2 regions of the Streptomyces sp. P9(2023) genome follow, and region 2 is predicted to be linked to the other one. Evidence: riboswitches for the same ligand, from Rfam matches in the RefSeq annotation. Region 2 holds a riboswitch; the other holds the start of a gene.
The links. A riboswitch is a leader RNA that binds a small molecule or an ion and turns the genes downstream of it on or off. The one in region 2 is predicted to bind thiamine pyrophosphate.

Region 1 (7,160 bases), on a different contig from region 2:
GGGGCCCCGGCCGGTTCCGGCTACTGGGGGCCCGACCAGGGGCCTGCCCCGGCGGGTCCCGCATACGATGGGTTGCAGGCGGCGCAGACTCGGCCCATGCCCATCGTGCCCGACGTCCCCGCCGGCGATCACCAGGACGACCACGGCCGGGGGGCCGCTCAGCCGAGCGGTCCCCTGTTCCGTGACGAGACGCCGAACGAGCACCCGCAGGAGCCCATGTCCAGCCCGAACCGACCCGCTGCCCCGCAGAAGAAGAGCGCGGGGCGCGATCTGGGCGCGGCCATAGGAGTCGGGGTCGGTCTGGGCGCGGTCATCATCGCCTCCCTGTTCATCTGGAAGGCCGCGTTCGTCGGCGTCATAGCGGTCGCCGTCGTGGTCGGTCTGTGGGAGCTCACCTCCCGCCTCCAGGAGCGCAAGGGCATCAAGGCTCCGCTCGTCCCGCTCGCGGTCGGTGGCGCGGCGATGGTCGTCGCCGGCTACGTCCGCGGGGCGGAGGGCGCCTGGGTCGCCATGGCCCTGACGGCGCTCGCGGTCCTGGTGTGGCGCATGACGGAGCCGCCCGAGGGCTATCTGAAGGACGTCACGGCGGGCGTCTTCGCCGCGTTCTACGTGCCGTTCCTGGCGACGTTCGTGGCGCTGATGCTCACCGCCGACGACGGCCCGGAGCGGGTGCTCACGTTCCTGCTGCTCACGGTCGTCAGCGACACCGGCGCGTACGCGATCGGCTGGCGCTTCGGCAAGCACAAGCTGGCACCGCGGATCAGCCCCGGCAAGACCCGCGAGGGCCTGCTCGGAGCGGTGACGTTCGCGATGGCGGCGGGCGCGCTGTGCATGGAGTTCCTGATCGACGACGGCACCTGGTGGCAGGGCCTGCTGCTCGGCCTCGCGGTGGCGGCGAGCGCGACGCTCGGCGACCTCGGCGAGTCGATGATCAAGCGCGACCTCGGCATCAAGGACATGGGCACCCTGCTGCCGGGCCACGGCGGCATCATGGACCGGCTGGACTCCCTGCTCCCGACGGCCCCGGTGGTCTGGCTCCTGCTCGTGGTCTTCGTCGGCACGACCTGAGCCGCACGCTTTTACGTGAAGGGCCCGCCGTCCACACCGGACGGCGGGCCCTTCCGCTTCCCCGGCTCCTCGGCCCCTTCTGCTTCCCCGGCCTCGGCCCCGCTCGCGCCCGCCAGGTGGCTGACCCCCACGGCGGGTCGACCGTCCACGACGGGGGCGGCTGGCACGATGCGCCCATGACAGACAGGGGTGGCACTGCCGGGGTGCGGCCGGGGGCGCGGTCGGTACTGCTGACGCTCGCTGCCGGTCAGTTCCTGATGGCCCTGGACAGCTCCGTCATGAACGTCTCGATCGCGGCGGTGGCCGACGACGTGGGGACGACGGTGACCGGGATCCAGGGCGCCATCACCGCGTACACCCTGGTGATGGCGATGCTGATGATCCCCGGGGGCAAGGTCGGGGTGCTGATCGGCCGCAGACGCGCGTTCATGATCGGCTGCGCCGTGTACGGCTGCGGCTCCCTCGTCACGGCGCTGGCACCGAACCTCCCCGTGCTGCTGCTCGGCTGGTCGTTCCTCGAAGGGGTCGGAGCGGCGCTGATCCTGCCCGCGATCGTGGGACTCGTGGCCGGCAACTTCACCGCCGAACGCCGCGCGGGGGCGTACGGCATCGTGGCGGCCGCGGGGGCCGTCGCCATCGCGCTCGGGCCGCTCATCGGGGGCCTGGCCACGACGTACTTCTCCTGGCGCTGGGTCTTCGCCGGCGAGGTCGTGGTGGTGCTCGTCATCCTGGTGTTCGCCCGCCGCATCGCCGACACGATCAGCGAGGAACGCCCGCGCATCGACCTCGGGGGCGCACTCCTCTCCGCCGGCGGCCTCGGGGTCTTCGTCTACGGAGTTCTCCGCTCGGGCGAGTGGGGCTGGTTCAGGCCGAAGCCGGACGCGCCGTCGTGGCTGGGTGTCTCGATGACGGTGTGGCTGATGCTGGCGGGCCTGTTCCTGGTCTGGCTCTTCCTCCGCTGGGAGGCCCGGCTCGTGGAACGCGGCAGGGAACCGCTGGTCGACCCGGCCATGCTGCGGAACAAGCAGCTCACCGGCGGTCTGACGATGTTCTTCTTCCAGTACCTCGTACAGATGGGCGTCTTCTTCGTCGTACCGCTCTACCTGTCCATCGCCCTGGGGCTGTCCGCGCTTGCGACAGGGGCCCGCATCCTGCCGCTGTCGATGACGCTGCTCGCAGCCGCGATCCTGATCCCGCGCTTCCTCCCGGACGTCTCCCCGCGGCGGGTGGTGCGGCTCGGGGTGCTCGCGCTGCTCGCGGGCGCGATCGCCCTGATGGCGGCGCTCGACCTGGACGCCGGAGCCGAGATCGTCACCCTCCCTCTGCTGCTGATCGGACTCGGCATGGGCGCGCTGGCCTCCCAGCTCGGGTCGGTCACCGTCTCCGCGGTACCGGAGCGGCAGACCGCGGAGGTCGGCGGCGTCCAGAACGCCGTCACCAACCTGGGCGCCTCGATCGGCACGGCGCTGGCCGGCTCGCTCCTGATCGCCGCGCTCACGTCCTCCTTCCTGGCCAGTGTCGAGCAGAACGCGGCGATTCCCGCCGAGGTCAAGAACCAGGCCACCGTCGAACTCGCGAGCGGGGTGCCCTTCCTCTCGGACGCCCAGCTCGAGACGGCCCTCGACACCGCGGGTACGAGCCCGGAGGCGACCGAGGCAGCCCTGGACGCGAACGCCGAGGCCAGGCTCGACGGCCTGCGCGCGGCCCTCGCGATCCTCGCGCTCGCCTCCCTCCTGGCGCTGTTCTTCACCCAGCGGATCCCCCGGAACCAGCCGGGCCGACCAGGTCCCTGACGGCGGCCGCCCACACGCCGGCAGGCGCCCCGGCCCGCGCGGGCCTAGCGTGGACGTGCAGCAGATCAGCCGAGGAGGGATCACGGCATGAGCAGCGCCATGGACAAGGCCAAGGGCAAACTCAAGGAAGTCACCGGAAAGATCACCGGCAACGAGCGAGTGGAGACCGAGGGCAGGACCGACCAGGTCAAGAGCAAGATCCGAGACACGGCGAAGAGCGTCCGCGAGCACGCCGAGGGCATCAAGGACTCCCTCAAGCGCGACCGCTCATGACACACGGCGGCCGCGTGGCCCCGCTCCCTCGCCACTCCACGCGGCGGCCGGCCACGGGCCCGGGCCACCGGGATCCGTCTGCGACACTGGTAGAACCATGCCGAAGCCCGGAGAACTCACTTTCGTCGCGCCCCGCGGAGCCAAGAAGCCGCCGCGGCACCTTGCCGACCTCACGCCCGCCGAGCGCAAGGAGGCCGTCGCCGCGATCGGCGAGAAGCCGTTCCGCGCCAAGCAGCTGTCCACGCACTACTTCGCGCGGTACGCCCACGACCCCGCCGAGTGGACCGACATCCCCGCCTCCTCGCGCGAGAAGCTGCAGGGGGAGCTGCTGCCCGACCTGATGTCCGTGGTCCGGCACATCTCGTGCGACGAGGACACCACCCGTAAGACCCTGTGGAAGCTGCACGACGGCACGCTCGTCGAGTCCGTGCTCATGCGGTACCCGGACCGGGTCACCATGTGCATCTCGTCGCAGGCAGGCTGCGGGATGAACTGCCCGTTCTGCGCCACCGGGCAGGCCGGGCTCGACCGGAACCTGTCGACCGCCGAGATCGTGCACCAGATCGTCGACGGCATGCGCGCCCTGCGCGACGGCGAGGTGCCCGGGGGGCCGGCGCGGCTCTCCAACATCGTCTTCATGGGCATGGGCGAGCCGCTCGCCAACTACAAGCGGGTCGTCGGCGCCGTCCGCCGGCTCACCGACCCCGAGCCGGACGGTCTCGGCCTCTCGCAGCGCGGGATCACCGTCTCCACCGTCGGCCTGGTGCCCGCGATGCTGCGCTTCGCCGACGAGGGCTTCAAGTGCCGCCTCGCCGTCTCGCTGCACGCGCCCGACGACGAGCTGCGCGACACCCTCGTGCCCGTCAACACGCGCTGGAAGGTCCGGGAGGTCCTTGACGCCGCATGGGAGTACGCGGAGAAGTCCGGCCGCCGGATCTCCATCGAGTACGCCCTGATCCGCGACATCAACGACCAGGCCTGGCGCGGTGACCTGCTCGGGCGGCTGCTGAAGGGGAAGCGGGTGCACGTGAACCTGATTCCGCTGAACCCGACGCCCGGCTCGAAGTGGACCGCGTCCCGGCCCGAGGACGAGAAGGCCTTCGTCGCGGCCATCGCCGCCCACGGTGTCCCGGTCACCGTCCGTGACACCCGCGGTCAGGAGATCGACGGTGCCTGTGGACAGCTGGCGGCCTCGGAGCGCTGACCTTGTAGTCTGTGCTCGAACACATCTCCATATTCCGACAGGGGAGCGCCACAGCGCTGAGAGTGCGGTCATCGGACCGCAGACCCTCTGAACCTCGCCCAGGTCATTCTGGGTAGGAAGTTCGGTCGCAACTCGAGCTGTTGCGCCCTGCCCACCTTGCGGTGGGCAGGGCCGCGTCTCTTCCTGGTCACACCCAGGAGGAATTTCAGTGAGCACCAAGAAGATGGCCGCCGCGGCGATCGCCGCAGCGCTGGGCGTCACGACCCTCGCCGCCTGCGGCACCGAGGACGTCAGAGGCGCGGCGGGCAAGTCCGACGCGCCCGCGCCCAAGACCGTGACGCTCGTCAGCCACGACTCCTTCAACGCCTCGAAGGAGGTCCTGGCGGAGTTCACCAAGCAGACCGGCTTCACGGTCAAGGTGCTGAAGAGCGGCGACGCCGGCGTGGCCGTCAACAAGGAGATCCTGACCAAGGGCTCCCCGCAGGGCGACGTCTTCTTCGGCGTCGACAACACCCTGCTCTCCCGCGCGCTCGACAACGGGATCTTCGTCCCGTACGAGGCGAAGGGGCTGGATCTGGTGCTGCCCGAGGTCAAGCTCGACAAGGAGCACCGGGTCACCCCGATCGACACCGGCGACATCTGCGTCAACTACGACAAGAAGTACTTCGCCGACAAGAAGCTCGCGCCCCCGCAGACCTTCGACGACCTGGCCAAGCCGGAGTACAAGAACCTGCTCGTGGTCGAGAACCCCGAGAAGTCCTCCCCGGGCCTCGGCTTCCTCCTCGGCACCGCCGCGCAGTACGGCGACGACGGCTGGCAGGGCTACTGGGAGAAGCTCAAGGCCAACGGCGTGAAGACCGTCGACAGCTGGGAGCTCGCCTACAACCAGGAGTTCTCGGGCTCGGCCGGCGGCAAGCAGGCCAAGGGGGACCGGCCGCTGGTCGTCTCGTACGCCTCCAGCCCGCCGGTCGAGGTCCTCTACGCCGAGCCGCAGCCGAAGGAGGCTCCGACCGGGGTCTCCACCGGCACCTGCTTCCGGCAGATCGAGTTCGCCGGGCTGCTGAACGGGGCGAAGAACCCCGAGGGCGGCAAGGCGCTGATCGACTTCCTGATCTCCAAGAAGTTCCAGGAGGACATGCCGCTCCAGATGTTCGTCAACCCGGTGACCAAGGGCGCCCAGCTGCCCGAGCTGTTCACGAAGCACGGCGTGACGATCGAGAAGCCGCAGACCATGGCGCCCGAGAAGATCGCCGAGAAGCGTGACCAGTGGATCCAGTCGTGGTCCTCGACCGTTCTGAAGTAGCCCCCGAGCGTCATGCCGGTGGCCGACGAGGCGTGCGGGGAAGCGTGGTGCGGCTCGGCCTGATGGTCGTGCCCGTCGCCTTCTTCGCGCTCTTCTTCGCCTGGCCCGTCGCCTCGATCGTCGAGCGCGGGCTGCGGCCCGACGGGGCATGGGAGTTCGGCCGGTTCGGCGAGACGCTGAGCCGGCCGGAGATCCTCGACGTCCTCTGGTTCACCCTGTGGCAGGCACTCGCCTCCACCGCGCTGACCCTGCTGATCGCGCTGCCCGGCGCGTACGTCTTCGCGCGTTTCGACTTCCCCGGCAAGGGGCTGCTGCGCGCAGTCGTCACCGTGCCGTTCGTGATGCCGACCGTCATGGTCGGCACGGCGTTCCTGGCGCTCGTCGGGCGCGGCGGGCTCCTCGACGAACTGTGGGGCGTCCGGCTGGACACCACCGTCTGGGCCATCCTCCTGGCCCATGTCTTCTTCAACTACGCCGTCGTCGTCAGGACCGTCGGCGGTCTGTGGGCGCAGCTCGACCCTCGCCAGGAGGAGGCCGCCCGGGTCCTCGGCGCCTCCCGGTTCACCGCCTGGCGGAAGGTGACCCTGCCTGCGCTCGCCCCGGCCGTCGCCGCAGCCGCGCTGATGGTGTTCCTCTTCACCGCCGGCTCCTTCGCCGTCGTCCAGATCCTCGGCGGACCGGCGTACTCCACTCTGGAGACGGAGATCTACCGGCAGACGGTCGACCGTTTCGACCTGACGACGGCCGCCGTCCTGACGATCGTCCAGTTCGTGGCCGTCGGCGTCGTCCTCGCCGTGCACGCCCGGACGGTACGGCGGCGGGAGACGGCCCTGAAGCTCGTCCCGCCCGAGCAGACCGCGCGGCGGCCCCGGGGGATCGGCGCGTGGGCGCTCTTCGCGGGCGTCCTCGTGTCGATCGTGCTGCTGCTCGTGCTGCCGCTCGCCGTCCTCGTCGAACGGTCCTTCGCCACCTCGGACGGGTACGGCCTCGACTACTACCGGGCCCTCCAGTCCGTCGACCCCTCCGGTACCTTCCTCGTCCCGATGGTCGACACCATCGCGAACTCGCTCCGGTACGCCGTCGTCGCCACCGCCCTCGCCCTCCTCATCGGCGGGCTCGCGGCGGCCGCTCTGACGCGGCGGGCGGGACGGCTCGTGCGCGGCTTCGACGCGCTGCTGATGCTGCCGCTCGGGGTGTCGGCCGTGACCGTCGGCTTCGGCTTCCTGATCACGCTCGACGAGCCGCCGTTCGACCTGCGGGCGAGCTGGATCCTCGTCCCGCTCGCGCAGGCACTGGTCGGTGTCCCCTTCGTCGTACGGACGATGCTGCCCGTCCTGCGGGCGGTGGACGAACGGCTGCGGGAGGCGGCGGCCGTGCTCGGCGCCTCGCCGCTGCGGGCCTGGCGGGAGGTCGATCTGCCGCTGGTGCGGCGCGCGGTGCTCATCGCGGCCGGGTTCGCCTTCGCCGTCTCCCTGGGCGAGTTCGGCGCGACGGTCTTCATCGCCCGGCCCGACAACCC
Region 2 (7,160 bases):
GTGGATCAGTTTCAGCCGGCCTTCGCCCACGGTCGCCACCAGCTCGTCGAGCGTCCGCGTCATCCCGTACGGTCCGGTCAGATCGTGGCCGGCCGCGAAGATGTGGCAGGTGTCGAGGCAGATCCCGAGCTTCGGGTGGTGGTCGAGGGCCTCGAAGTACGGGCCGAAGTCCTCGGCGCGCGAGCAGAGCGAGAAGCCCTGCCCGGCCGTCGACTCCAGGAGCAGGTCCGGGGCGTCCGGGTGCGTCAGCTCGTCGAGCAGCGGCCGCATCCGCTCCCGTACCTGCGCCAGCGCCTCCGCGCGCGGCCGGCCGCCGGTCGCCGAACCGGTGTGGACCACCACGCCCTTCGCGCCGATCTCCCGGCCCCGGCGCAGCGAGTGCCGCAGCGACTCGACCGACTTCTCCACGGTGGCCTCGGTGTGGGAGCCGAAGTTGATCAGGTACGGGGCGTGGACCCAGGCGGACAGGGACCCGGCCTCGCACCCGGCGCGGAACAGCTCGTCCTGCGCCGGGTTGCCGACCGGGGTGGCCCAGCCGCGCGGGTTGGCGACGAAGACCTGGACGGTCTCCGCGCCCAGCTCGCGGGCGTAGCCGAGACCGACCGTGGCGAGGCCGCCGGCCACGGGGACATGGCCGCCGACGGGGTTGCGCATGAGTTCTTACAGTCCCTTGATCGTGATGGTGACGGTGGAGCCCTCGGGCGCCGTGGAGCCGCCCTCGACCGACTGGCCGGAAACCGTGTCGCCGAGGAAGGGGAAGGTCTTCTCGACCTTCACCTCGAAGCCCGCTCCCTCCAGCTTCGCGCGCGCGGCGTCGGTCGACTCGCCCGTCACGTCGGGGACCTCGATCATCCGCGGCCCCTTGGAGGCGGTGAGGACGATCCGGTCGCCCTTCGCGGCCCGGCTGCCCTCCGCCAGGGACTGGGCGGCGACCGTGCCGGCCGCCTCCGCCGAGTGGATCTCCTCGCTCGCGATCTCGACCTTGAGCCCGGCGTCCTGGAGCGTGCGGGTGGCGTCGGCCACCGCGTCGCCGGCCACGTCGGGCACGTCGATCGGGCGGCCCTTGCTGACCACGAGCGCCACGGCCGAGTCGGGGCTGCGCTCCGTGCCGGGCTCCGGGTCGGAGCTGATCACGGCGCCCTGCGGGACGTCCTGGCTGAACGCTCTCGTGATCAGACCGGCCGCCAGGCCCTCGTCCGCGAGCAGCCGCTTGGCCTCGGCCAGCGGCTTCCCCTTGAGCCGCGGGACCTTCACGATCTCGGGGCCCCGGGAGATGGTGAGCGTGACCGTGCCGTTGCCCCGTATCCGCGCGCCGGACGTGGGGTCGGTGGCCATGACCGTGCCGCGCTCGTACACCTCGCTGAACGCCCGCTTCGTGGCGCCGACGTCGAGCCCCGCGTCCTTGAGGCGCTCGGTCGCCTTGGCCTCGGTCTGGCCGAGGACCGCCGGGACGCGCGTGAACTGGCCGGAATTGATGTACCAGACGCCCGCCCCGAGCCCGAGGGCGAGCAGCACGGCGGCGACGACGAGCATCGGCCCGCGCGGCAGCGGCCCACGGTCCCGGCGGCGCGCCGCCCGGCCCTCCGCCGGGGGCTCGGGCGGCGGCATGGTCAGCCGGCTGGTGTGCTGCACGTCGTGTTCCGGCAGGGGTGCCGAGACGGCCCGGGGGATCACGCTGGTCCGGTCCTCCGTCCCCGTACGGTCCTCGGCGTGCGCCTGCGGCGGTACGGCGTCCAGCTGCGCGTCCCCGAGCCTCGCCCGGGCCTCCCGGGCCTGTGCGAGGAGCGCGACCGCGTCGTGCGGGCGGATCTCGGGGTTCCGGGCGGTGGCGGTCGCCACCAGCTCGTCCAGTTCGAGGGCGAGGCCGGGCACGGCCGCCGAGGGGGCCGGAACGTCGGTGTTCAGGTGCTGGTAGAGGACCTGGGCGGGGGTGTCCCCGGTGTGCGGCTTGCCGCCGGTGAGCATCTCGTACAGGACGACACCGCAGGCGTACACGTCGGCGCGGGTGTCCGCGGTGCCGTGCTCGATCTGCTCCGGTGCCAGGTAGGAGACGGTGCCCAGGACGGAGCCCGTGGTGTTCGTGGCGGAGCCGACCGCCCGGACGAGACCGAAGTCGGCGACCTTCACCCGGCCGTCGTCCCCTATCAGGACGTTCTCCGGCTTCATGTCCCGGTGCACGAACCCGGCCCGGTGCGCGGCGCCCAGTGCGGCGAGCACCGGCTCCAGGATGTCGAGCGCGGCGCGCGGGCGGAGCGCCCCGCGCTCGCGCAGCACGTCGCGGAGCGTGCACCCGGCGACGTACTCCATCGCGAGGTAGACGTACGCGCCGTCCGCGCCCTGGTCGAAGACCCCGACCACGTTGGGGTGCGAGAGCCGGGCGACGGACTTGGCCTCGCGGATGAACCGCTCGACGAACGCGGCGTCGGTGGCGAGGGCCGGGTGCATCACCTTGAGCGCGAGCACCCGGTCGAGGCGGGTGTCGACGGCCCGGTAGACCGTGGCCATCCCGCCGACGGCGATGCGCGCGTCGACGCGGTAGCGGCCGTCGAGCAGCTGCCCGACGAGGGGGTCCTGAAGGGTCGTGTCCACGGCCACGAGTTTACGAGCCGGTGAGGACACCCCGTCCCCACCGGCCCCGACCGCTGCACACCTGTGACGCGACGCACGGCCTCGGCGTGACCGGAGCCTGGCTCAGAACGCCGGGCGTTCCGGGTCCAGAGTCGCTCGGCCGTCCGTCGGGGAGGAGGCCTCGGCGAAGTGGCGGCGGGGGATCCGGCCCGCCCGGTGGGCGAGGCGGCCCGCCTCCACCGCGTGCCGCATCCCCTCCGCCATCAGCACCGGGTCCTGGGCCCGGGTCACCGCGGAGGCGAGCATGACCGCCGAGCAGCCCAGCTCCATCGCCAGCGCGACGTCCGAGGCCGTCCCGGCGCCCGCGTCCAGGATCACCGGCACGCCCGCGCGCTCGACGATCAGCTGGAAGTTGTGCGGGTTGCGGATCCCGAGCCCGGAGCCGATCGGGGAGCCGAGCGGCATGATCGCCGCGCACCCCACGTCCTCCAGCTTCCGCGCGAGGACCGGGTCGTCGTTGGTGTACGGCAGGACGACGAAACCGTCGTCCACCAGCGTCTCCGCCGCGTCGAGCGTCTCGATCGGGTCCGGCAGCAGGGTCCGCTCGTCGGCGATGACCTCCAGCTTGATCCAGTCGGTGCCGAGCGCCTCCCGGGCCAGGCGGGCGGTCAGGATCGCCTCGCCCGCCGTGAAGCAGCCCGCCGTGTTCGGCAGGACGCGGATCGAGAGCCGCTCCAGGACGGAGAGGACCGAGCCCCGCACGGTCGGGTCGAGGCGCCGCATGGCGACGGTCGTCAGCTCCGTGCCGCTGACGGCCAGCGAGCGTTCGAGGATGTCCAGGCTCGGGGCCCCGCCCGTGCCCAGGATGAGCCGGGAGGCGAACTCCGTACCGCCGAGGAGGAAGGTGTCGTCGGACATGGCGCTCAGCCCCCCTGCACGGCGGTGAGGACCTCGACCCGGTCGCCCTCGCCGAGGACGGTCGCGGACCACTGGCTGCGCGGTACGACGGTCTCGTTGACGGCCGCCGCAACGCCGGAGGGCGCGGCGGTCAAGGTCGTGACCAGGGCGTCGAGGGTCGTGGGCGCGGCGAGGACGCGGGCCTCGCCGTTGACGGAGACGTTCATGCGGGCTGCTCCTGACGTACGGGGGAGAAGCGGCGGGGAGTGAAGGGGCGGGCCTCGTCCGGAAGCACGCCGGTGGTGAGGAACTCGGCCATGACGTCGCCGGTGACCGGGGTGAGCAGGACGCCGTTGCGGTAGTGCCCGGTGGCCAGACGGAGGCCGTCGAGCGCGGTCGGGCCGAGCAGCGGGGCGTTGTCCGGCGACCCCGGGCGCAGGCCGGCCAGCGTCTCGGTGAGTGGCAGCTCGGTGAGGCCGGGGACGAGCTCGTGGGCGTCGCGGAGCAGCTCGTACACCCCGCCCGCCGTGACGGTGGTGTCCCAGCCCAGCTCCTCGCTGGTCGCGCCGACCACCAGCTCGCCGTTCTCGCGCGGCACCAGATAGACGTGGCTGCCGCGCACGACCGCCCGGACGGTCCGGGACAGGAACGGCGCGTACGCGGGTGGCACGGTGAGCCGCAGCACCTGTCCCTTGACGGGACGTACCGGAGGCAGGACCTCCGGCGGTACGCCCGCGAGCCGGCCGCTGAGGCTGCCGGTGGCAAGGACGACCTGGTCCGCCGCCAGCGGGCCGCCGTCCGCGACGGCGACGCCGGTGGCCCGGTCCCGTACCGTCGTCAGCCGCTCGGCGAGGCCCCGGTGGAAGACCACCCCGGCCCGTTCGCACGCGGTGACCAGGGCGGCGGCGAGCCGGCGCGGGTCGACCTGGTGGTCGCCGTCGACCCGCAGTCCGCCGCGCACCCCCGGCGCCAGCATCGGTTCGAGACGGCGGCATTCGCGCCCGCTGAGCCACTCCGACTCCAGGCCGGAGCGGATCTGCAGGGCGTGCAGATCGCGCAGATGGGCGCGGTCGTCGGCGTCGAGCGCGACCGCGAGCGTGCCGCAGGCGCGGTAGCCGACGTCGTGGCCCGTGGCGTCCTGGAGTTCGGCGACGAACGCGGGATAGCGGCGCGCGGATGCGAGGTTGAGGGCGAGCAGGGTCTCCTCGCCGTAGTGGAGTTCGGTGACGGCGGCCAGCATCCCGGCCGCCACCCGGGCGGCCCCGCCGCCCGGCTCGGGGTCCACGACCGTGGTGCGCAGCCCGCGTTGCGCGGACCGCCAGGCCGTGACCAGGCCGATGATTCCGCCCCCGATGACGAGGACGTCGGATGTACGCGACATGGGCGTCCAGCCCCTCCCTTCGCCGGCATGACCCGGATCAGGTTCGTACGGTCGGAGGCCGGCCAGCCTCCCTCTCAGCCCGGTGCGTCCGGGCTCCCGCGAGTGCTCTACGTTGACGGCCAGCCTAACCCTCGCCTCCGACGCCCAGTAAGGGAGCCTTCACCGTGGCGCGATCTCTCGACGGTCTGACCCTCGCCCCCGTCGCCGACCAGGCCCCCGGACAGGTCGGGACGCGGACCCGGTTCACGTACCACGAGGAGGACGGCCGGATCTGGGCCGAGTACGCGGGCGGTGACGTGGTGCGCGGGTTTCTCGTCGGCACGCGCGCGGGGGACCGGCTCGACTTCCGTTACGTACAGCTGAAGCGGGACGGAACGACATCTTCCGGGTGCTGTGTCTCCACCGTGACGGAGCTGCCGGACGGGCGCGTTCGGCTGGAGGAGAGCTGGGCATGGGAGTCCCAGGAGGGCTCCGGCACCAGCGTCGTGGAGCAGCTGCCTGACTGTCTGCCTTCCTGACGGTGCGTCAGAAAGTTAAGGTGATCGGGTGAGCGAGCAGAAGCAGGCAGAGCAGCGGGTCGTCGTCGTGGGCGCCGGGATGGCGGGGGTACAGACCGCCGTCGCCCTGCGCGAACAGGGGTTCACCGGACCCGTCATCCTCATCGGGGCCGAGCCCCACCAGCCCTACGACCGCCCGCCGCTGTCCAAGGCGGTCCTCCTCGGCAAGGCCGAGGACTCCGCCTTCGACGTCGACTTCGAGGCCCTCTCCATCGACCTGCGCCTCGGCCTCGACGTCACCGGCCTGCGCGCCGACGCCCACGAGATCGACACCGAGGCCGGACCCGTCCCGTACGACGTCCTGGTCCTCGCCACCGGCGCCGAACCGGTCACCCTGCCCGGCACCGAGGGTGTCCCCGGCGTCCATCTGCTGCGCACCCTGGACGACGCGGCCCGCCTCAAGCCCGTCCTGGAGCGGCGCCACGACATCGTCGTGGTCGGCGCCGGCTGGATCGGCGCCGAGTTCGCCACCGCCGCCCGCGAGGCGGGGTGCGCGGTCACCGTCGTGGAGGCCGCCGACCGGCCGCTCGCCGGCGCGCTGCCCGCCGAGGTCGCCGCCCCGATGGCCCGCTGGTACGAGGAGAGCGGCGCCGAACTCCTCACCCACGCGCGCGTGGACCGCGTCGAACCCGGCACGGTCGTCCTCGCCGACGGTCGGCGGCTGCCCGCCGACGCGGTCGTCGTCGGCATCGGCGCCCGGCCCGCCACCCGCTGGCTCGACGGCTCAGGCATCGCCCTGGGCGAGGACGGCTCCGTCACCGCCGACGACCGGCTGCGCACCTCCCTGCCCGACGTGTACGCCGTCGGCGACTGCGCCTCCTTCCCCTCCGCCCGTTACGGCGCCCGGCTCCTGGTCCACCACTGGGACAACGCCCTCCAGGGCCCCCGTACCGTCGCGGCCGACATCATCGGCGAGACCCCCCAGGTCTACGACCCGGTGCCGTACTTCTGGTCCGAGCAGTTCGGCCGGTTCGTGCAGTACGCCGGACACCACACCGGAGCCGCCGAGCTGGTCCGCCGGGGCGACCCGGCCGATCCCGCCTGGTCCGTCCTCTGGCTGCGCGACGGCGCCCTCGTCGCCCTGCTCGCCGTCGGCCGGCCCCGCGACCTGACCCAGGGCCGCAAGCTGATCGAGTCGGCCGCCCGGCTCGATCCGGAGCGCGCCGCCGACCCCTCCGTCCCTCTGAAGGCGGCAGTCGGCTAGGCCCGACTACCGACTGTCAGTCCGGGATGGCAGGCTTGTCCCGTGACCGAGATTGACGCAAGAACTGATGCTCTCGTCCCCGCCTGGCTCTACCTCCCCGACATCGCGGAAATGCTCGATGTCGAGGTGACGCGCGTGCGGCAGCTGGTCAAGGAGGGCCAGCTCATCGCCGTACGACGCGGCGAGAACAAGGCGCTTCAGGTGCCCGCCGCCTTCATCGACGGCGACAAGGTGGTCAAGGGCCTCTCCGGGACCCTGACCCTCCTGAGGGACGACGGCTTCACCGACGAAGAGATGCTGGAGTGGCTCTTCACTCCCGACCCGAGCCTGCCGGGCACGCCCGCGCAGGCCCTCAGCGAGAATCGCGGCACGGAGGTGAAGCGCCGCGCCCAGGCGCTCGCCGTCTGACGCACACGTACCGAAGACACCACAGGAGGCCCCTGGGGGCCGGGTCCGCCCGGCCCCCTCGGGCCACCGCACCGACGGGGGGATCCCACCCATGTCCACGCCTCGCGCCCAGCTCGCCGACGCCCGGCTCTACCTCTGCACGGAC

Region 1: it holds a riboswitch for thiamine pyrophosphate, as region 2 does, so the genes downstream of both, Q5762_RS21825 (thiamine ABC transporter substrate-binding protein) here and thiO (glycine oxidase ThiO) in region 2, are expected to answer to the same signal.

What each region holds. Positions count from the first base shown of each region.
Region 1 is NZ_JAUPWM010000017.1:44,300-51,459, forward strand. It holds gene Q5762_RS21805 (phosphatidate cytidylyltransferase) at 1-1,068, shown strand, start outside; gene Q5762_RS21810 (MFS transporter) at 1,245-2,861, shown strand; gene Q5762_RS21815 (CsbD family protein) at 2,949-3,134, shown strand; gene rlmN (23S rRNA (adenine(2503)-C(2))-methyltransferase RlmN) at 3,232-4,338, shown strand; TPP riboswitch at 4,368-4,475, shown strand; gene Q5762_RS21825 (thiamine ABC transporter substrate-binding protein) at 4,562-5,641, shown strand; gene Q5762_RS21830 (iron ABC transporter permease) at 5,689-7,160, shown strand, end outside.
Region 2 is NZ_JAUPWM010000003.1:293,243-300,402, reverse strand. It holds gene Q5762_RS06250 (deoxyribonuclease IV) at 1-654, opposite strand, end outside; gene pknB (Stk1 family PASTA domain-containing Ser/Thr kinase) at 661-2,589, opposite strand; gene Q5762_RS06240 (thiazole synthase) at 2,692-3,486, opposite strand; gene thiS (sulfur carrier protein ThiS) at 3,492-3,692, opposite strand; gene thiO (glycine oxidase ThiO) at 3,689-4,846, opposite strand; TPP riboswitch at 4,844-4,956, opposite strand; gene Q5762_RS06225 (hypothetical protein) at 5,011-5,364, shown strand; gene Q5762_RS06220 (FAD-dependent oxidoreductase) at 5,393-6,607, shown strand; gene Q5762_RS06215 (Rv2175c family DNA-binding protein) at 6,650-7,015, shown strand; gene thiE (thiamine phosphate synthase) at 7,107-7,160, shown strand, end outside.